Regions from separate parts of the Streptomyces sp. TAA204 genome, predicted to be linked through region 4. Evidence: riboswitches for the same ligand, from Rfam matches in the RefSeq annotation. Region 4 holds a riboswitch; each other region holds the start of a gene.
What was found. Region 4 has a riboswitch for cobalamin ahead of metE (5-methyltetrahydropteroyltriglutamate--homocysteine S-methyltransferase). Riboswitches for the same ligand answer to the same signal wherever they lie in the genome.

Region 1 (5,316 bases), on a different contig from region 4:
CCCGCAGCGGCGGACGGCTGCCGCTGCACACGACCGGCGTCGGCAAGGCACTGCTCGCCTGGGCGACGTCCGCCGACATCGACGAGCAGCTGGCCCGGGAGCTGGACCGCCCGACGAGGTACTCGATCCGCGAGCCGGGCAGGCTGCGGCGCGAGCTGCGGCGCACGCGGCGGCGCGGGTTCGCCACGACGCGTGAGGAGATGACGCTGGGCAGCTGTTCGGTCGCCGGCCCCGTGCTGGTGGAGGGTGAACCGGTCGCGGCCGTCGGCGTGGTCGTCCGTTCCGGGGCGCTGGAGCTGGACCGGCTGGCTCCCCCTGTACTGGATGCCGCACGGGGTATCGGTGCCCGGCTCGCCGAGGTCGGCGACGACCCCTACCCCGGCTACGTGCACGACCTGGGCCTGCGGCAACGACGCTGAGAGTCCGTCCTGCGTGTCCCGTGTGTCGCGGGCATCCCGTGCGTCCGTGCCGTCCCGGCCGTCCGTCGCGGACGAGCTGCCCGCCGTGCTGCCCGGCCGGCCCGGGCCCGCACCGGCCGGGCCGCTGCGGTCAGGACCCGCCGCGTCCGGTGTGAGCCTCCTCGCCGGGCAGGAAGGTCACCTGCGGCGCCCCGGTGCGCGGATGGACCGTCACCTCGCCCGCCACGCCGTACACGTCCTCCAGCAGCCCGGGGGTGAGCACCTCGGCGGGCGGCCCGTACGCGGTGACCTCGCCCTCCCGCAGGACGTAGAGACGGTCGCAGTAGTAGGCGGCCAGATTGAGGTCGTGCAGCGCCATCAGGACGGTCGCGGGCAGCCGCCGCAGAATGCCGAGCACCTCAAGCTGGTGCCGTATGTCGAGGTGGTTCGTCGGTTCGTCGAGCACCAGCAGGCTCGGCTCCTGGGCCAGGGCACGGGCGATGAGCACGCGCTGGCGTTCGCCGCCGGAGAGGTGCTCGAAAGGCCGGCCGGCCAGTTCGGCCGTGTCCACCGACGCCAGGGCCGCCTCGATGAGACCGGCGTCCCTCGCGGTGTCGCCGTCGAGCAGACGCTTGTGCGGCGTGCGGCCCATGGCGACGACCTCACGCACCGTCAGGTCGAAGTCCGCGCCGGACTCCTGCACCACCGCGGAGAGCGTCCGGGCCAGTTGGCGTGGGGACAGCGACCAGGCGTCCGACCCGTCGACACGCACCGAGCCGGTCTCGGGACGCAGCACGCGGTAGACGGCGCGCAGAAGGCTGGACTTGCCGCTGCCGTTGGGGCCGACGAGGCCGATCACCTCACCGGGACGGGCTTCCAGCGACACGTCCCGCACCAGATGGCGGGCGCCCGCGGTCAGCGTGACGTGCTCGACGTCGAGTCCGGTCGCGCTCTTCATCCCACCCCCCGGCCGGTGTCACGCCGGGCGTTGCGGCGCATCAGCCACAGGAAGAACGGCCCGCCGCACAGCGCCGTGAGCACACCGACGGGGATCTCCGCCGGGGCGGCGACCGTACGGGCGGCGATGTCGGCCCACACGAGGAAGACCGCTCCGCCCAGCGCGGCTGTCGGCAGCACCGCGCGGTGGTCGCCGCCCACGAACAGCCGCACGATGTGCGGCAGCATGAGACCGACGAAACCGACCGGCCCGGCCGCCGCGACCAGAACCCCCGTGACGAGGGAGAGCAGGACGAACATCCGGGCCCGGAACCGCGCCACGTCCAGCCCCATCGTGGCGGCGGCCTCCTCGCCCGCCAGCAGCAGGTTCAGCGACCGGGCGTGCACCAGCAGGACGGCGATGCCCAGCAGCAGCGCGCCGCCGGGCAGCCACAGCGTCGACCACTGAACGCCGCCGAGGCCGCCGAGCGTCCATGCCAGGACGGCACGCGCCTCGTTGCCGCGGTCGGTGGTCAGCAGCAGCAGGTTCATCACGGCGCTCAGCACCGCCGCCACCGCCACACCGGACAGCACCAGCCGCACCGGGGTGATACGGCCGCCGGTCCGCGCGGTGGTGTAGACGAGCAACAGCGTGAGCAGGGCCCCGGCGAAAGCGGCGGCCGACAGCGATGCCGGCCCGAACAGGCTCACACCGAAGACGATCACGGCGACGGCGCCGAGGGACGCCCCCGAGGACACCCCCAGCAGATACGGGTCCGCGAGCGGATTGCGCACCAGAGCCTGCATGGCGGTCCCCACCACGGCGAGCCCCGCCCCCGTCACCGCCCCCAGCAGCACCCGCGGCCCCCGCACATCCAGGACGATCGTCTCGCGCGCCCGCGACCAGACAGGGTCCGGCCACCCGGCGCCCAGGCGGTGGGTGACGATCCCCCACACCTCGCCGGGCGGCACATGCACCGAGCCCACGGCCAGGCCCACCGTCACCGAGATCACGAGCAGGACCGCGAGCACCGCCAGGGCGAGGGCGAAGGACCGCGCCCGTAGGCGTTCGCGGGGAGCCGTGGTCGGAGTGGACGGGCGCGAGGCGGGTGTCACCGCGGCCGGGGCCGTCACCGGAACCGCTCGGGGTGCAGTCCGCGGGCCAGGTCCTCCACGGCGTACGGGGGACGCACGCCCACCAGTGTCGCGGTCAGCGGCAGCACCACGAACCGCTCGTTCTTCACCGCGGGAACGTCCGCGAGGGCGGGCCGCGACAGCAGGAACTTCTTCTTCCGCTCCACGCTTCCGGCCCCCGCGTAGTCGTAGATCGCGATGACCTCGGGCTTGCGGGCGACGACCTGTTCCCAGGACACGTCACCGAAGACGTCGTCGAGGCCGGCGAAGACGTTCCGGCCGCCGGCACGCCGGATGATCTCGGTCCCCAGGCTCTTGCCGCCGGCGGTGAACGCCGCCTTCTCTCCGCTGTCGTAGACGAACACGGGCACGCGGGAGGTGCCCTCGACCGCACGGCCCGTCCGCTCGATGCGGCCCCGCAGGTCGGCGACCAGCTTCTCGGCACGTTCCGGCACACCGAAGATCGCACCGATGGTGCGGATCTCCTCGTAGGTGTCCTCCATCGACACCTTCTTTTTCCCGCAGTACTCGCGGTTGAGGTAGGTGTCGATGCCCGCGTCGGCGAACGCGTCGCGCGAACGGCCCTCCTTCTGGGCGAACGCGCTGCCGTAGCCGCCGTAGACGAAGTCCGGTTCGGCGTTCAGGACGGTCTCGAAGGAGGGCTCCTTCTTCGCGATCTCGGGGACCTTCCGGTATTCCTTCCTGAGTTCGGGCAGCACGGCCGAGTCGGGGAAGGCGGTGCCCACCATGCGCTCCCCCAGGCCGAGGGAGAGCATCAGCTCGGCCGGATGCTGGTGAATGGTGACCACGCGGGACGGCGGCTTGTCGTACGTCGTGCGGGTCCCGCAGTTGTCGACGGTGACGGGGAAGCCCTCTGCCGCCGGTCCGCCGGAATTCCGGTCCCCGTGGGCCGGACCGGAGGAAGCGCCGCCGCAGGCGGTCAGCAGCGTCGCCGACAGGGCGAGGGCCGACGCCGCGGTGCGCAGGGCACGGCGGCGCGGACGGGAAGGGGGAAAGAAGACAGGACGGGGCGTGCCGTCGTACACGTGAAGCCTCCTGGGGAGTCCGCGCTCCTCGGAACGGATCCGCGACGGGCCAGTGTCCTGACTCCCGGATCGACGTTCCCCCGGCCTTCCCACGCGGCGCGCAGTGGCCCTCACAAGGGGGGTGCTCCCCGGTCACAGTGGCGGGACCGTGCCGGATTCGCACCGGCTTCCTGTCTCCCGTCGCGGCGGTGATCAGCCGATCCTACGTTCTCCCGGCAGGCGGCCGACAGGGCGCACTGCCCCGGCGCCCGCGGACTTCCGGCGGTGACCCCGGCGCGCGGCCCGAAACGCGTTGTGGCCGGAGGCCGGGACATGCCGCGTTCCCCGGACGGACATTGCACGCCGACCGGTTGAGTGTGCCGCCGGCGGTCCGGTCGCCGGCGGTCCGGTCGCCGGCGGCGGCGCGGGTGGACGCAACGGTGGGCGACCTCTCCCGAAACCCTGTTCGGCGTGCTTCGCGCACCGGTACGCTGCGCCGCAACTGCGGATCATCGCGGAGGCGTTGAATGGGGGAGCAGCCGACGTTCGGGGTGCTGGGATCGCTCCAGGTGAGTGCGGACGGTGTCCCGGTCCGGTTGGGCGGGCCCAAGCCGAGAGCGGTGCTCGCCACGCTGCTGTTGCAGCCGGGCGGGTTCGTCTCGCTCGACCTGCTCACGGAAGTCCTGTGGCCCGGCGGCGCGCCCCGGTCCGCCGTCGCCAACGTCCGTACCTACGTGCGCACGCTGCGGCAGACGCTGTCGGCCGCGGGCGTCGCCACCGACGGGCTGAGGACGGAGCCTTCGGGCTACGCCCTCGACGTCGGCCCCGGTGACGTCGACATGCTGCTCTTCGAAGAGCGACTGGACCGGGCCCGCGCGGAGCGCGACCGGGGCGACGACGCCGCCGCGCTGCGCGGATACGAGTCGGCGCTGGGACTCTGGCGCGGCGGCGTGCTGCAGGACGTGCCCTCCAGCGTGGTGTGGGACCCGGCGATCACCAGGATCGAGGGGCTGCGGTCCGTCGCGGTGGACGAGTGCCTGGAGGTCCGGCTGCGCCTGGGGGACTACGCGTCGCTGGTGGCCGATCTGAGGTCCCGGCTGGCCGAGGATCCGCTGCGGGAGGACCTGTGGCGGATGGTCGTGCACGCGCTGCACGACTCGGGCCGCACCACCGAGGCCCGCTCCGCGTACGCCGAGGCGGAGAGGATCATCGCCGCCGAGCTGGGCATCGAACCGAGCGAGCCCCTGCGCGCTGTGGGGGAGGAGGTCAACGGCTACGCAGGCCGGCGCCGTACCGCGGCGCCCGCCTCGGTGTGCCAACTGCCCATGGACGTACCGGACTTCACCGGCCGCGCCGAGGAGATCGCCGTTCTGGAGCGGCTGTTGTCGGCGGCCGGCAGACAGCCGGTCGTCGCGGTCGTCTCGGGGCCCCCGGGGTGCGGGAAGTCCACGATGGCGGTTCATGTGGCGCACCGTGTGCGCGATGCCTTCCCCGACGGTCAGCTCTTCGTCGACCTGGGCGGGACGAGCGACCAGCCGCGTGATCCCGCCGACGTCCTGGCCGAGATGCTCCGCGGCCTCGGGGTCATCGACAGCACCATCCCCGGTGAACTGGGCGAGCGGGCCGCGTTGTTGCGCTCCCGTCTGGCGCAGCGCCGGTTCCTCATCGTTCTCGACGACGCCGCCGGCGGCGCTCAGGTGCGTCCCCTGCTGCCGGGCACGGGCGGATCGGCGGTGCTCGTCAGCTCACGCCGCCGGATGCCCGGGCTGCCGGCGTACCACTCGCCCCTGGGCGTGATGGAACGCGAGGACGCACGGGCGCTC
Region 2 (5,316 bases), on a different contig from region 4:
GAACTCGGGCTCGACGGCGCACCGCTCGATGAGCTTGTCGACGAAGCGCGGGTCAGGCGTCGTCCCGGCCGCCAGAGCAACCCGCAGCCGCACGGACGAGCGACCGTCCTCCAGACCCTCCAGCGCCCGCACCGCATCCATGTCCTCTCCCGTGACCGTCATCGGGACCACCTCCATGGAAGGAAGTGAAGGCCCTGTCACCGTGTCAAGGTCAAGCAGGTCCCCTCCGCGCGGTCACGGGGACGCGAACGCGACCAGCGACTTCACGGCGCACAGTTCTCATGGGGCCGCCGGGGACCGGTCGGCTTCACTTCTTCGTACGGCGTGGTTGGGGTGTTCGAGGTCCGCCGTTCCAACCCGCCGGCCGGCGGGTTGGAACGGCAGGCCGAGCGCCGAGGCACTTCAGTGGTGATCGTCAGTAGCCGACGATCTTCGGCCAGTGACGCTCGACGCCGACGGCGTCCAGCTCGGCCTGGAACTCCTCGAGCAGTTTGTCGTCGGCGCGTACCTGGGAGGGGGTGATGTCCCGGTCCGCGCAGAAGCCGATGAGGTGGCCGTCGACCTCGCCGATGTTCCACTCGACCAGGGGCATCCGGTAGGCGCCGTTGGTGATGTGGGTGGTGCCGATGTTCTTCGCGCCGGCGAGCAGGTTGGTGACCCGCACGGGGATGAGCGCGCCCAGGGGCAGCTCGAACGGGCAGCAGCCGATGTCGATGTAGGAGTCGCCGCCGGTGGAGGGATGCAGGTCGATGCGGTACATGCCGACCCCGACGCTGTCGCGGTGCTGCACGGCGCCGCGGTTCCCGCGAATCTCCAGGGAGATCTCCTGCTCGACGACCGTGTGCTCGGCCACGATGCGACGCGACTCGCGGATGTAAGGCGCCTTGGCCAGCCCGTCGGAGCTGTCGCCCAGCACATCGCCACGCAGACGCAGCCCCGGCCAGCCGGTGCCGCCGTCGGGACGCGGAGCGGCGGTCTGCAGCCAGTACAGCAGGCTCAGCGACAGCTCACGGGCCCGGCCGAGGTGGAAGGCGACCTGCTCCGCGGGAACATCGAAGACGGGACCGTCCCAGTAGTCCACCTGCGGCCAGTTCACCAGCGTGATGTCGGACGCGTAGGCATCGGGCAGAAAGTTCCGGGCTGCCGCGATGCGGCGGAAGGTCCACAGGTTGCGGTCCAGGCGCCCCACCCGCTGGTCCGCGTAGTCCGGGCGGATGAGCGTGTGGTCCTCGACGGGGTTCGGGATGAACGTGTGGTGCGAGGGCGCGAGCGTCTTGGGATGGGGCGCGGTCAGCGAGAGCCGGCCGCCCGGCCAGTCCGTCGCCGAAGAGGTCGCGAAGTGTTCGTAGCTGTCGGGGCGCGCGACGGTGAAGTCCCCGCCGTCGATGTGGTCGAGTGCGAGGCACACCGAGACCGGCTGCATGTTGAGTGGGGCCGGCAGTTCCGGAGCGTGCGGTTCACCGGTGGCGTCCCGCGACTCCGCGCCGGTGACGTACTCGACGCCGGCCAGCGGCAGCAGGTCGCCGGTCTCCGTCGCATCGACGAACCAGGCAGCGCTCACCGTCCTGAGGTCACCAGTACGGCGATCACGCAGAGTGATCGACTCCAGTGTGTCGGGGTCGCCGGTCTCCGTCGCGGAGACCGGTTCGTGCTCCATCAGCACACGGATGCGCCCGGACGCCCGGTGCGGCGCGAGGAGAGCCTCGAGCACGGCGAGGGACACACGCGGCTCGTGGCAGAGGTCGGAGACCTTGGCGGAGCCGGGATTGAAGGCCACCGTGCAGCGGGCCGCCTCGGTCAAGGGGTAGTGGCGGCGGTAGTAGGAGCGAACAGCCTCACGGAAACCGCGGTAGGTGGCTGTGCAGCCGAACTGCTCGATCCACACGTGCTCGTCCGGGGGGACCCCCTGGCTCGTGAGGACGCCGCCGAGCCAGTCGGTCGGCTCGGTCAGGACAACGCTCACGCCACGTCGCGCCGCGGCCAGGGCTGCCGAGACGCCGCCCAGACCACCGCCGACCACGAGAAGTTGTGTCTCAATCTCGGTCATGCCGAGATCTCACCACCGCAAAAGCGCCGGCAACATGGCCAGAGTGAGCAAGCCTGTGTCTGGAATTGATACCGCCTCCCGGCGCCTGAGAATCGTCAATTCCGTGGTCCGCAGCGTCGTCCACCCTCCTGGCTCCCGTATCGGGCCCCGGGTGCAGGGCAATGTTCAGCTGATGCTGATCCATTCCGGAACGATGGTCGTGCACGTGGACGACCGCGATCCGTACGCCGTTCCCGGGGGGCAGATGTGCATCCTGCTGCCCGGGCACACCGAGGTGATCGGCTTCGCCCAGGGCGCCGAGACCCGCCAGACGCTCGTACGCGGCGAACTCGACGAACTCACCCCGCAGATGAACCGGTGGCTGGAGGAGCTGCGCCCGACCAGACCGTTGTCCTCCGCCCTGACGTACATGGCGCGCGAGGCTCTGATCACGGAACAGACCCGTCTCACCGCCCAGGGCGCACTGGTCGACGCGCTGGCCACGGCACTGCTGTGGCGCTTCATCGCCGAGTTCGAGAATCTGCCCGCTGCGCTGCCGGCGCCCATCGAGGACGCACGGCTGTTCATCCACCGCAACGTCCAGAGCGACATCGACCTGGCAGCCCTCGCCACGGTCGCGAGGGTGAGTCCTGAGCACTTGGTGCGCCTGTTCCGTGAGCACATGAACACCACACCCATGCGCTACCTGTGGGACCGACGCGTCACTCACGGTATCGAGCTGTTGACCAGTTCGGGGCTGCCCGTCGGATCGATCGCGGCGTGCTCGGGCTTCAAGACGAGCTTCCATTTCGCGCGCAAGGTCAAGGAGGCCACAGGTCTGTCGCCGACGGCGCTGCGTGCGTGCCACTGGTCGCAGCACTCAACGGACGCCGACGGCAACCAGCGACCGTCTCGGGCCGGCCCGCGCAGCGAGCAGCTCTCCGGCCGCGTCGGCCGGCCGGAGAATACGAAGTCCCCACCGGCAGCGCCGAAGTGATGACCCGTTGTCGGTGACCCCGTGCGGCTTCTCCCAGGTCACGGTCTCCCAGGTCACGGCGTCATCGGTCGGCGATCACGGACCGAGCTGTGAGCGGCGCCGGGTGAAGGTGCCATGATGACGGGGAACCAGGCGAGCGCGGAATGAGGAAGCCGGTGTGAATCCGGCGCGGTCCCGCCACTGTGATCGGTGAGCGAATCCCACACAGGCCACTGCCCGCACGCGGTGGGAAGGCCGGGACGAGCGACGACCCGAGAGCCAGGAGACTCCCACGACTCGCGTCCTCGACGAAGCCGGGGCGGACTTCCCCGGAGAGGCAGGAGGGCGTCATGCCCGAAAGGCCGAACGGGCCGTTGCCGTGCCGGGTCACCGTGTGCCGGGACTGCTGCTGCGGAGGCCCGGAGGTGACTGGAGCCGAGCACGCCGAGCAGACCGCACGCCTGCGGGCCGGAGTCCCCGGAGCCGCTCCGCTGTCCGGCGTTCTCACCCTGTACTCCTTCACCGCACCGGGCCGTGTGAAGACGCCCCGCTCGCCCGTCCGGGACCGCGGACCGGGAACGCGGGTGAGCCGATGACCGCCTCCGGACCCGTCCCCGCCCACTCGGCGGCGGAGGCGCTGACCGACGCTGCGTCCCTCGGCCCGTTCTTCACCGTCCACCTCGGCGGGGAGGACCGGGGCTGGCACCCGGTGCGCGAGTCCTACGCGCGCGGATACGCGGACCTGATCCAGACCTGCGGGGCGCGCTACGGCACGCAGGAGGAGCGCATCCCCGCCTCGATCGTGCAGCTCGGCCACGCCGCCCGCCTGTGGTCGCCCGCGCTGGCCTGCACCGTCGCCCACGGCGTCATACCCGACTTCGACGCCCTGCACCGCGCCGACGACGGAGCGGCCCTGCGGCTGCCGGCCGCCGCGGGCCGACGAGCCGGGCCGCTCCCGGATGCGGTGGAGGCGCTGTACCGGCTCGTGATGGAACAGCACTTGGACGCCTTCGCCGCGGGACTTCGCGTCAAGGTCGCCCCGCGGTTGCTGGACGGCAACGCCGCCTCGGCGCTCATCGGGGCGGCCCGCGCGATCCTGCATCTCCGCCCCGGACTGCGTGCGCGGCTCACCCCGCTCGTGAGCGGCCTGCTCGCGCGTGGGCGGTTGGCCGGCACCGGGGATCTCGTCGCTCCCGACCTGTCCTTCCGGCGCCGCAGTTGCTGCCTGTTCTACCGCGTTCCCTCCGGGGGCAAGTGCGGTGACTGCTGCCTGGACCGCTGAGTCGGCGCAGCGCCACGAAGGTGACCGGGCGCCCCGCCTCTGGGGCGAGCGCCGGGCGGCCAATGGCTTCCGTGTCCGTGCCCGGCGGCGGATACACGCCGACGCGGTGACGGGAGTTCACCGCCACCGGCTTTGCATAAAGCTGCCGTGCTGCGTATAGTCATACTCTCAACGAGGAGGGTTCGATCCGGATGGCAGTACGAGCGGCAGTCGCGGGGGCGAGCGGGTACGCGGGCGGGGAGATCCTGCGTCTGCTGGCCGCGCACCCCGAGGTCGAGGTCGGGGCGGTCACCGCGAACTCCAACGCCGGTGCCCGGCTCGGCGCGCTCCAGCCCCACCTGAGCCCCTACGCGGACCGCGTGCTGGTGGAGACCTCGCCCTCCGAGCTGGCCGGCCACGACGTCGTCTTCCTCGCGCTGCCGCACGGGCAGTCCGCCGCGGTCGCCGGGGAGCTGGGCGAGGACGTGCTCGTCGTGGACTGCGGTGCGGACTTCCGGCTGACCGACGCGCACCAGTGGCAGCGCTTCTACGGAACTCCGCACGCCGGGAGCTGGCCATACGGTCTGCCGGAGCTGCCCGGCGCGCGAGCGGCGCTGCGGGACGCCTCGCGCGTCGCCGTTCCCGGCTGCTATCCGACTGCCGTCTCCCTGGCGCTCGCCCCTGCCTACGCGGCAGGGCTGGCCGAGCCGGAGGCCGTCGTCGTCGCGGCCACCGGCACCTCGGGCGCGGGCAAGGCCCTCAAGCCGCACCTGCTGGGCAGTGAGGTGATGGGCTCCATGAGCCCGTACGGCGTGGGCGGTACCCACCGGCACACCCCCGAGATGATCCAGAACCTCTCGGCGGCCGCCGGGGAACGCGTCAGTGTCTCCTTCACCCCCACACTCGCCCCCATGCCGCGCGGCATCCTCGCCACCTGCAGTGCGAGGGCGGTGCCCGGCACCGGGGAGGAGGCGCTGCGGGAGGCCTACGAGAAGGCGTACCGGGACGAGCCGTTCGTCACGCTGCTCCCCGAGGGCACGTGGCCGGCCACGG
Region 3 (5,316 bases), on a different contig from region 4:
CGCAACAGCGCGTCGGTGTCGGCGTGTTCCTCGACGAGGTCTCCGAGACGGTCCAGCTGCTCCTCCCGCAGCGCGGCGAAACCGGTGCCGGGCGCCGGCACGAACCCGGTGCGTCCGGCGTCGGCCGCCACCCGGCGCAGAAAGGCCCGCCGGAAGCCGTCGCTCTCCAGCGCACCGTGCCAGTGCGTCCCCCACACCGGCCCCGACCTGCAGCCGTCCACGCCCTCTCCGTCCGCACCGGTGAAGACGGCTTCCCCGCCCAGCACTTCGGCGACCCCGTGGTGGATCTCGTAGCCCTCCGCGTACTCGCCCAGCGCCGAACCCGCCGGCCGCGCAAGGGTCTTCTCCTCGGCGAAGCGGACCCGCACGGGCAGCAGCCCCAGCCCCTCGACCGTGCCCGCGCGCGACTCGACGTCGTCCTCGATCCGCTGCGAGAGCATCTGGTACCCGCCGCAGATACCCAGCACGGGCCGCTCCTCGGCCGCCCGCCGCCGCACCGCCTCCGCGATGCCACGCTCGCGCAGCCACCGCAGCGCCCGCACGGTTCCGCGGGTGCCCGGCAGCACCACCAGGTCGGCGTCGGCCAACTCCTCGGGACGGTCGGTGAAGCGGACGACGACGCCCGGCTCGGCCGCGAGCGCGTCGACGTCCGTGAAGTTCGACATCAGCGGCACGGGCACGACCGCGACCCGCAGGACGTCGGTGCCGTGGGGCGCCGCCGGGTGCTCGCCGGCGCCGCCCGCCGAGTGCCCCGCGAAGGAGTACGCGGACACCCGCAGCCCGTCCTCCTCGTCGATGCCCAGGCCGTGCCGGAAGGGCAGCACGCCCAGTACGGGCCTGCCCGTCAGGCCCCGGAGCATCTCCAGGCCGGGCTCCAGAAGCGTCACGTCACCACGGAACTTGTTCACCACGTAGCCCGCGAGGAGTGACTGGTCCCCGGCGGACAGCAGCGCAGTCGTGCCGAAGAGGGAAGCGAAGACGCCTCCGCGGTCGATGTCGCCGACGACCACCACCGGCAGCCGCGCGCTGCGCGCCAGGCCCATGTTGACGATGTCGGTGTGCCGCAGATTGATCTCGGCGGGGCTGCCCGCCCCTTCGCAGATCACCGCGTCGTGTGTGCGCCGCAGCCGCGTCAGGCAGTCGGTGACCGTGCCGAGAAGCTGCTCCTGCCGCCCCGAGTGGTAGCCGCGGGCGCTCAGTTCACCGACCGCCCTGCCCATCAGCACCACCTGGCTGCTGCGGTCGCCGCCCGGCTTGAGCAGCACCGGGTTCATCAGCGCGGTCGGCTCGGTGCGCGCGGCGGCCGCCTGCATCGCCTGTGCGCGGCCGATCTCGGCGCCCTCCCGCGTCACGAACGAATTCAGCGACATGTTCTGGGCCTTGAAGGGCGCGACCTTGAGCCCTTTGCGCGCCAGCCAGCGGCAGATACCGGCCGTCACGACGGTCTTGCCCGCGTCCGAGGTGGTGCCCGCCACGAGCAGCCCTCCTCCGAGGCCGGTACCGCCGCGCCGCCCGTCCGTCGCGTCCCCGGTCATCGCCTCCCCCTTCCGGCCCGCACGCGGGCCACAGCGAGCCGTCCGGCGACGCCGGCGGCGGTGGTCGTCAGCTGTGCGAGCAGGCCGACTCTCCGCGAGAGGCGCACGGCCCGCGCGATGTCCGCACACCGCACGGTGCGCCCGGGGGAGTTGAGCACCGGCCGGTGCTCCGTACGCCCCCCGTAGCTGAGGACGCCGCCCAGCCGTACACCCAGCGCCCCCGCGAAGGACGCCTCGACCGGACCGGCGTTGGGACTGGGATGCCCGCCGGCGTCGGCCCGCCAGGCGCGCAGGGCTCCGCCCGGACACGGGCCCGCCAGAGCGGCGAGCAGCGCGGTCAGCCTCGAACCCGGCCACCCGGCCAGGTCGTCCAGCCTCGCCGCCGCCCATCCGAAGTGCCGGTGGCGCGGGGAGCGGTGACCGACCATCGCGTCGAGGGTGTTCACCGCGCGGAAGGCCGCCGCGCCGGGCGCTCCGGCTGCGGCACCCCACACCAGGGCGCCGACCACGGCGTCGGAGGTGTTCTCCGCGACCGACTCCACGACGGCCCGCGCGATGCCCTCCGCGTCCAGCGTCTGCGGGTCACGGCCGCACAGATGCGGCAACAGCCGTCGTGCGCCGTCCACATCGCCCCGGTGCAGGGCCGCGCCGACGGCCAGTGCCTCGCGGCCCAGTCCGCTGCCGCCCAGCACGGTCCAGGTCACCGCCCCTGTGAACGCCGTGCCCGCCGCCGCGCCGCCGGCGCCCCGCACCGCTCGGGAGAGGGCAGCCGTTGCTGCGGCCGCACCCGCCACGCACAGCGCGGTGTACGCCGCGCCCGCCGCACGGTGGTCCCGCCACAGGGCGCGCTCCGCCGCGGCGGCGGCCCGTCCGAAGGCGGCGACGGGATGTCCGCGTCGCGGGTCTCCCAGCAGGAGGTCACCCAGATGACCGAGGGCGGCGCCGAAGGCGTAGGAGTAGGCGTGCTGAGCCCGCATCCGTCAGCGGGCCGTCATGCCTCGGAGACACGGTGCGCCCGCCTGACACGGCGGCGCGGGTGCCCGCCCGTGAGCGTACGGGGACGGGGACGGGGATGCGGCCGGGAAGCCACGCATGGCGGAGTCCTCACTCAGGGTCCTCGCCCTGGCTCGACGTACCGGCGGCGAGAGTCTCCTGGCTCCCGGATCGCAGCGCCCCCCGGCCTTCCAGCCCGTCGATCGGGTGGGCCGTGGCCAGTGGTGGGAGTGCGCTCCCCGGTGACAGTGGCGGGACCGCGCCGGATTCGCACCGGCTTCCTCTCCAGCCGCCGTTGGGCAACGGGCAGTCCACCACGTACGGGGAGGGGCGTCAACTCGCCGCTGACCTGCGGCGGGAGAGTGTGAGCAGGCACACGGAGCAGGGGCGGCCCATCAGTTGGGAGTGACGCGCTCGGCGACACGGAAGGGGTACGGGAGTGTCCCGTACCCCTTCGGGGCGCACGTGCGCGCCGGGTGAGGAGGCCGCCGCGGCGGCGTTCAGCCCGCGGTGATGATGTAGATGCCGTAGGCCACTGCCGCGGCGCACAGCGTGAAGCAGGCGTACGCGCCCGTGCGGGCGAGCACCGACGGTCCGCCCGTACGGCCGGCGGAGGTGCCGACGATGCCGAGCGTGAACACGCCGACCAGTCCGACCGTCGCCACGAGGCTGATGCCGAATACCTGGCCGAGCGCTGCCCAGTCGATTTCCATAGCGCTTCCCTGTCTGCTGTCCGGTCTTGTCGGTTCCGGTCTGTCTGCTCCGCGGCCGCTGTCCGGCCGCTGTCCGGACGGTGCACGGTCGGTGCACCGTCCGGGCCGTGCGGACCCGCCCCGGGGCGCTAGCCGAGGCTGGAGCCCGCCCACTGCCGTTCGGACTCGGTGTGGCTCCCGGAGCGCTCCCCGGGAGCGGCGACCGCCGCCGGACCGTCCGGTTCGGCCTCCTGCACAGCGGAGGGGATGACGGGCTCGGCCGCATTCCCCGCGTCGTCCATCTGGTCCCGTACTGCCGCATTGTGCGCGGCGGCGGTGGGCGGCGGTGCGAGTGCCTGCATCGCCGCGTCCACGACCCCGGTGTCCTTCTGCGCCGGCTCGTCCGCGGCGATGGGCGGCGCGTCGTTGACGTTCGTGTGGTCGACGGGCTGGCTGCGCGAGGCGAGCCAGATACCGCCGCTGATGACCACCGCGAGCACCGCGACCGTGGCGACGCCCCAGTCGCCCTGCTGGGCCAGTACGGCCGCACCGGCGGCGATCAGTCCGGCGGCCGGGAGCGTCAGGCCCCAGCCCATGACCATCCGCGCCGCCGTCGACCAGCGCACTACGCCGCCCTTGCGGCCGACGCCGGAGCCCATGATGGCGCCGGAGCACACGTGCGTGGTGGAGAGGGAGAAGCCGATGTGGGAGGAGGCGAGGATCGTGACGGCGGCGCTGGTCTGTGCCGCGAACCCCTGGGGAGGCCTGATGTCGGTGATGCCCCTGCCCATGGTGCGGATGATCCGCCAGCCGCCGAGGTAGGTGCCCAGCGCGATGGCCAGGCCCGCGGAGACGATCACCCAGGTGGGCGGGTCCGCCTGGGGTGCAAGTACGCCGCCGGTGATCAGGGCCAGGGTGATGACGCCCATGGTCTTCTGCGCGTCGTTGGTGCCGTGCGCGAGGGAGACGAGCGCGGCGGAGGTGATCTGTCCTGCCCGGTAGCCCTTGGCCGTGTGCTCCTCGTCGGCGTTGCGGGCGGCGCGGTACGTCAGCCGCGTCGCGAAGAGCGCGGCGAGTCCGGCGACGAGCGGAGCGGCGAGAGCGGGGATGAGCACCTTCATCACCACGGTTCCGCCGTTGATCGAGCCGAAGCCGACGGCGGCGATCGAGGCGCCCATCAGCCCGCCCATCAGAGCGTGCGAGGAGCTGGAGGGGAGCCCGGCGAGCCAGGTCAGCAGGTTCCACAGGATCGCACCGACCAGGCCGGCGAAGATCACTTCAGGCTGTATGCCGGAACCTTCGTTGATGATTCCCGAAGAGATGGTCTTGGCGACCTCCACGGACAGGAACGCGCCGATCAAGTTGAGGACCGCCGACATCGCCACCGCGGTCTTGGGCTTGAGTGCCCCGGTGGAGATGGTGGTGGCCATGGCGTTGGCCGTGTCGTGAAAGCCGTTCGTAAAGTCGAACACCAAGGCCGTGACGATCACGATCCCGATGAGAAGCGTGATGTGTTCCATTCACCCAGGCACAATCAGTCGAAGGTCAAGGACTCGTTGAACGTAGGGACGGTGGGTGAACGGGAGGTGAACTGCGGCAGGCTTCGGCGTGTCGCTCCCCGCTGTCTGTTGTGAGCGGTACCACACCCCGTCACCTCGCCCCCTTCAGCCCCCGCAGCAAGCCGTCCCGCGGCGTGAGCTGACCGCCGCGGCCACCCGGAGGGAGCCGGATGCACAGTGCCTGGCAGGAGTTGGTGGACACCGCCCGCCGTACGGCTGCCGAGGGGCTCGTCGTGGGCACCTCGGGCAACGTCTCCGTACGCGTGGGGGACACGGTGCTCGTCACCCCGAGCGGCGTCCCCTACGACCGGCTCGGGCCCGGCGACCTGTGCGCCGTCGACCTCGAAGGACGCCGCACCGCGGGAAGTCTGCGTCCCACCAGCGAACTCCCCGTGCATCTCGCGGTCTACCGGCACACGGCCGCCCGTGCCGTCGTGCACACCCACGCCGTGCACGCCACCGCCGTCTCCGCCCTCGTGGACGAACTCCCCGCCGTCCACTACATGACGGCCGCGCTGGGCGGCCCCGTCCGGGTCG
Region 4 (5,316 bases):
CGGAGAAACCGTCCCCGCATCCGCCAGGGACTCACGACGGCCGACCTCCTGGCCGGCGTGTTGCTCAGCCTGCCGTTGCTTTTGGCCCTGATCGGCCCGTTCATGGCGGGCTCCGGTGACCCGCCACCGGGTTCTGTCGCGCTGCCATCCCAACCTCCCGGCCCCGGGCACCCGTTGGGCACCGACGTGCTGGACCGCGACGTGCTCTCGCTGGTGCTCCACGGCGGTTCCTCGGTCATCGGCGGGACGCTGGCGGCCTTGTTGCTGAGTTACGTGATCGCGGTACCGCTCGGGCTGCTGGCCGCGGGGACGCGGCGCTGGCTGGACGAGACGGTCATGCGCGCCCTCGACCTGGCGCTGGCGCTGCCCGGCCTGATGATCCTTCTGACACTGGCGGCCACCGGACGCTCCAGCTGGGCCTGGCTGATCGCGGTCACGGCGGCGCTTCAGGTTCCCTCCGTCGCCAGGCTGGTGCGAGCCGCGGCGCTGGACCCCGGATGCCGCACCGTCGTCGAGGCACTGCGGATGCAAGGACGCGGCTGGGTGTACGTCCATCTGCGCCACCTCACCCGCGAGTTGACCGGGCCGCTCGCCACCGACGCAGGTGCCCGCTTCTCCGGTGTGCTCTATCTGATGGCGTCCGCGAACTTCCTCGGCCTGGGACTGCCTTCATCCTCACCCGACTGGTCTGTGCTCATCGAGCGCAACAGCGATGCCCTCTTCGCCCAGCCCGCTGCCGTGCTCGTACCCGCCGGACTCCTGATGTCGCTGTGCGTCGGCGGAAACCTCTGCGTCGACCGGGCACTGGCCCGCAGGAGGAGGGCCGGATGACGCAGCACGCACCGCTCCTTGAGGTCCGCCGTCTCTCCGCGCACGCCGCGACGGCGGCCCGTCCGCTGCTGCACGACGTCTCACTCACCGTCCCGGCGGGACGCGTGACCGCAGTCGTCGGCCCTTCCGGCAGCGGCAAGACCACTCTCGGGCTGGGCGCGCTCGGCGCCTCGCGGCCCGGGACACGGCTCCAGGGCGAAGTGCTTCTGGAGGGTGAGGACCTGCTGGCGCTCGACGAGCCGTGCCGCCGGGCACTGCGGTCCGGAAGCGCCGGACACCTCGCGCAGCACCCGGAGACCGTGCTCGACCCGCTGCGACGCGTCGGCCGCGCCCTCAGGGAGCTCGCTGCACTGCGCCGCAGTGCGCCCGGCACCCGTGCGGAATCGGTCCGGGCAGCGTTGGAGACGGCGGGTCTGCCGGGCGCGGAGATGCAACGGAGGCTCCCGCACCAGCTGTCGGGCGGTGAGCAGCAGCGGGTGGCGCTCGCCTCGGCCCTCGTCACCGGAGCGCGGACACTGGTGCTGGACGAGCCCACGAGCGGCCTCGACCCGGCCACGGCCTCCGCGCTCACGGCACGGCTCCGGACGCTTGTGAACGGCGGCGCCGGCATCCTGCTGCTCAGCCACGACCTGGCACTCGTACGTGAGTTGGCCACCCACGTGACGGTGCTGGAGCAGGGGCGTGCCGTGGAGGCAGGCCGGGTGCGTGAGGTTCTCGGTGCCGCGGAGCGCTCCGTACATCCGCTGACCCGCGGGCTCCTCTCGGCGGAGCGTGGCACCCGAACAGGCGACGTACCGCCGGCCAACCCGCCGGAATCCCTCACGAGCGAGGGCGTCACCGCCCATGACGTGGCCGTCCGACGGCGGGGAGGCCGGGATCTGCTGACCGGGCCGGTCACCATGTCCTTCCCGCCGGGCAGCACGACCGCCCTCATCGGGCCGTCCGGCTCCGGAAAGACGACCTTCGCACGGCTGCTGGCCGGGCTCACTCCTGCGACCGACGGCGAACTGGGACGGGACGGCAACGCCGTGCCCCGCCGCATCGAAGCGCGAAGTCCCCAGCAGCGCCGGGCCGTTCAGTACGTGCACCAGAGCAGCTCCGAGTCGTTCGAGGCCGGCCGGCCGCTCCTCGGACAACTCGCCGCGACGGGGCGGCTCCTGCGCTCGATGACTCCGGTGGCCGCCGAAGCAGAAACGCGAAGTACCGCGGATCTGCTGGGTTTGGAGGAGGAGTTGCTGGACCGGGTACCCGGCCGACTCTCCGGCGGTCAGCTGCAGCGCTGCGCGCTCGTGCGGGCCCTGCTGGCACGCCCGGCGCTCCTCGTGTGCGACGAGGCGACCTCGGCGCTGGATGTCATCTCGCGCGAGCGCGTGCTGGGTGCCCTGCCCGGCCTGCTGGCACCCGCCCGCACCGCCCTGCTGTTCATCAGCCACGACCTCGACTCCGTACACCGACTGACCCACAGGGTGGCGGTCTTCGAGGCCGGACGCTGCGTTCAGCAGGGCACGGTCGCGGATTTCTTCCACGCCCCGTCCTCCGGGGCTCCCGCAGACATGGTGCGTGCAGCCGGGGGACGCAGCTGCGCGGTACGCGGTCGATCGGGTCGGGCGGAAAGCAGCTGACAACCAGTCACAACGCACCTGGCCGGAACGGAGTTCGAGCACTCCGAAGACACCGGATCACGGCTCCACTCATTATTAGGTTAGCCTAACCTAATTAATTCAATCCCCGGGTGGCCGTACGCCTCTCCGACCGTGCAACTGGAGAACTTGGATGCGCCCCTTCCGCACCCGCGCCACAGAGCCCACGCCCGCCGAACACGTCCGGTCGATCTTGGCTTCGTCCCATTCGATGACGGTGATGAGCGACGGCTCCCATGCCGAGGTGCACCGCATCGACGACGCGGAGGCGACCGGCGGCATCCACCTTCACGCACCGCCGGAGAGTCCTGCCGCCAGGGGTGAGATGCGCATCCCCGCGAGGCTCGAACTCACCGATATCGCGCCCACACCGGTGCGGGACCGGCTGCGGGCCCGTGTCACCGTCACCGGACTGCTGGCAGCCGCGTTCGACAGCGAAGCCAGGAGCACATGCATGGAGTTCGGCCAGGCGGTGCTCGAAGACTCCCGCGCACGCTCGTACGTGACGCTCGACGCGCTCCAGGAGACAACCCCCGACCCCTTGGCCGCCCGCGAAGCCGCCACGCTGACGCACCTTCTGGACGGCCACGGCGAATCCGTTCCCCTGCTGCTGCGTCTCGTGCGACCGCGGCCCGAGCGGGGCATTCTGCGTGCTGTTCCTGTGGCCCTGGACCGCTACGGCCTGACGCTGCGCCTCGAATATCCGAACGCCCATCGCGACGCCCGGCTGCCGTTCACTGCTCCCGTGACCGACCCCGAGCAGGCCGACTCCCGGATTCAAGCCCTCCTGGACGCCGCCCGCCGCGCCTCCCACTCCGACCATCTGCTGGCCTGATCACCAACGGCCGGAGCCCGTCGCGTCCCGATCCACACGTGGCGTTGAAGACCCGCCCGGACGGACCGGAGCCTCGGTTCGCGGGTCTTCGAGCCGGTGACGAAAGTGGCTCATCGCCCCCGATCACGGGGCGGCGAAGCGCCGCGGCGGTTCCCGGCAAGCCCCCGGCGAGGCGGCGTGATGAGGTGCAGGCCGAGGATCTCCGGCCGCGGGGCGACGCCGGGGCCGCCCGCCCGCACCCAGGCGGAGACGTCCTCGGTCGCGTCCGGGCTGTTGACCAGCCCCAGCCAGACGGGTCGGGCGCCGGCAGCACGGCCCTCGGCGGAAGGCTGTACGACGATGACGTTGGCCTGGTCGCACACGTCCAGACAGTCGGAGACCCGGACAGGCGCCTCCTCACGCAGGCGAGCCGTCTGCGCCGTGTGATCCAGTCCGGTCACCTTGGGGCTGCCGCAGCAGCAGTCCCGGCACACGACGATCCGGCACGGAGCAGGGTTGAACGTCTGCGCTGCCTCCGCTTCGCCGGATGCCTCATCGACCGCTGCCTCGGGCACGTCGAACCGTCCCTCTCTCCGGGGAGATCCGCCCCGGTACGTCGAGGAGGCGACCGCGTGAGTCTCCTGGCTCTCGGGTCATTGCTCGTCCCCGCCTTCCCACCCGCCTGGGCAGTGGCCTGTCGGGGATCCGCTCACCGATCACAGTGGCGGGACCGCGCCGGATTCACACCGGCTTCCTCGGACCGCCGTCGCCATGTCAACGGTCATCATTCCATCCGGATGTGGTCCACTCCAGTGGGCCCGGGCGGCACCGCTGAGCACCCGGTCGTTCCGGGGCCCGCGAGGGGCGGTGTTCCGTCCTGGCTCTCTGCGCCATACTCTGAAACAGCAGCTGGTTCGTCCTGCCCGCCAGGCAGGCACGTCGTAAGAGGGAACCCGGTGGGAATCCGGGACTGCCCCGCAGCGGTGAGTGGGAACGACCGCCGTCATGAGCACTGGGCCCCCAGGGCCCGGGAAGCGACGGCCAGTAGGAATCCGCCTTCGAAAGCGGACGTGCCCGCAAGTCCGAAGACCTGCCCGTTGCCCGCGCGTGACCCATCACGTGCGGTTGTCCCAGTGGCCTCGAGGGCGGGTCGGCGACCACAACGTCAGACGGACAACTGCGTGCATGCGCAGGTGGACTGTTCAACCCTCCGTCTGGTGCGGCTTCCTTCGCGCTCTCCTGTCACAGGGACTCGTCCGAATCGTTCGCGAAGGAGAATTCGTGACAGCGAAGTCCGCAGCCGCGGCAGCACGGCCCACCGTGTACGGCTTCCCCCGTCAGGGCCAGAACCGGGAACTGAAGAAGGCCATCGAGGGCTACTGGAAGGGCCGCGTCACCGCGGACTCCCTCCGGGATACCGCAGCGGGCCTGCGCCGCTCCAACTGGCAGTTGCTGGCCGGCGCCGGCATCGACGAGGTCCCGACCGGGGACTTCTCCTACTACGACCACGTCCTGGACACCAGCGTCATGGTCGGCGCCGTCCCCGAGCGCCACCGCTCCGCCGTCACCGCGGACACCCTCGACGGGTACTTCGCCATGGCCCGCGGCACGCAGGAAGTGGCACCGCTGGAGATGACCAAGTGGTTCGACACCAACTACCACTACCTGGTCCCCGAGCTCGGCCCCGACACCGAATTCACCGCCGACAGCACCAAGCAGGTCGCCGAGTTCAAGGAAGCCCTCGCCCTCGGTCACACGCCGCGGCCCGTCCTGGTCGGCCCCGTCACGTACCTGCTGCTGTCCAAGCCCGCGCCGGGTGTCGCCGCCGACTTCGACCCCCTGACACTCCTTGACCGGCTGCTGCCCGTCTACGCGGAGGTCCTCGCGGATCTGCGTGCGGCCGGAGCGGGATGGGTGCAGCTGGACGAGCCGGCCCTCGTCCAGGACCGCACCGCCGCCGAACTGAACGCGGCGTCCCGCGCCTACCGTGACCTCGGCGCCCTTGCGGACCGTCCGAAGCTGCTGGTCGCC

Region 1: linked by a shared signal. The riboswitch ahead of H343_RS0119465 (ABC transporter substrate-binding protein) and the one ahead of metE (5-methyltetrahydropteroyltriglutamate--homocysteine S-methyltransferase) in region 4 are both predicted to bind cobalamin.
Region 2: linked by a shared signal. The riboswitch ahead of H343_RS0113285 ((2Fe-2S)-binding protein) and the one ahead of metE (5-methyltetrahydropteroyltriglutamate--homocysteine S-methyltransferase) in region 4 are both predicted to bind cobalamin.
Region 3: linked by a shared signal. The riboswitch ahead of H343_RS0112555 (cobalamin biosynthesis protein) and the one ahead of metE (5-methyltetrahydropteroyltriglutamate--homocysteine S-methyltransferase) in region 4 are both predicted to bind cobalamin.

The regions. Positions count from the first base shown of each region.
Region 1 is NZ_AUKW01000014.1:181,491-186,806, forward strand. Features, by position in the region: gene H343_RS0119450 (IclR family transcriptional regulator) at 1-419, shown strand, start outside; gene H343_RS0119455 (ABC transporter ATP-binding protein) at 550-1,356, opposite strand; gene H343_RS0119460 (iron ABC transporter permease) at 1,353-2,468, opposite strand; gene H343_RS0119465 (ABC transporter substrate-binding protein) at 2,465-3,514, opposite strand; cobalamin riboswitch at 3,545-3,710, opposite strand; gene H343_RS0119470 (BTAD domain-containing putative transcriptional regulator) at 4,021-5,316, shown strand, end outside.
Region 2 is NZ_AUKW01000006.1:103,603-108,918, forward strand. Features, by position in the region: gene H343_RS0113265 (HEAT repeat domain-containing protein) at 1-162, opposite strand, end outside; gene H343_RS0113270 (FAD-dependent oxidoreductase) at 416-2,047, opposite strand; gene H343_RS33585 (helix-turn-helix transcriptional regulator) at 2,082-3,023, shown strand; cobalamin riboswitch at 3,169-3,292, shown strand; gene H343_RS0113285 ((2Fe-2S)-binding protein) at 3,595-4,284, shown strand; gene argC (N-acetyl-gamma-glutamyl-phosphate reductase) at 4,476-5,316, shown strand, end outside.
Region 3 is NZ_AUKW01000005.1:395,387-400,702, forward strand. Features, by position in the region: gene H343_RS30315 (cobyric acid synthase) at 1-1,535, opposite strand, end outside; gene H343_RS0112555 (cobalamin biosynthesis protein) at 1,532-2,512, opposite strand; cobalamin riboswitch at 2,682-2,811, opposite strand; gene H343_RS0112560 (hypothetical protein) at 3,029-3,241, opposite strand; gene H343_RS30320 (inorganic phosphate transporter) at 3,370-4,740, opposite strand; gene H343_RS0112570 (class II aldolase/adducin family protein) at 4,950-5,316, shown strand, end outside.
Region 4 is NZ_AUKW01000001.1:310,439-315,754, forward strand. Features, by position in the region: gene H343_RS0101325 (ABC transporter permease subunit) at 1-831, shown strand, start outside; gene H343_RS28210 (ATP-binding cassette domain-containing protein) at 828-2,453, shown strand; gene H343_RS0101335 (DUF2470 domain-containing protein) at 2,605-3,306, shown strand; gene H343_RS28215 (hypothetical protein) at 3,417-3,785, opposite strand; cobalamin riboswitch at 3,900-4,087, opposite strand; cobalamin riboswitch at 4,179-4,397, shown strand; gene metE (5-methyltetrahydropteroyltriglutamate--homocysteine S-methyltransferase) at 4,567-5,316, shown strand, end outside.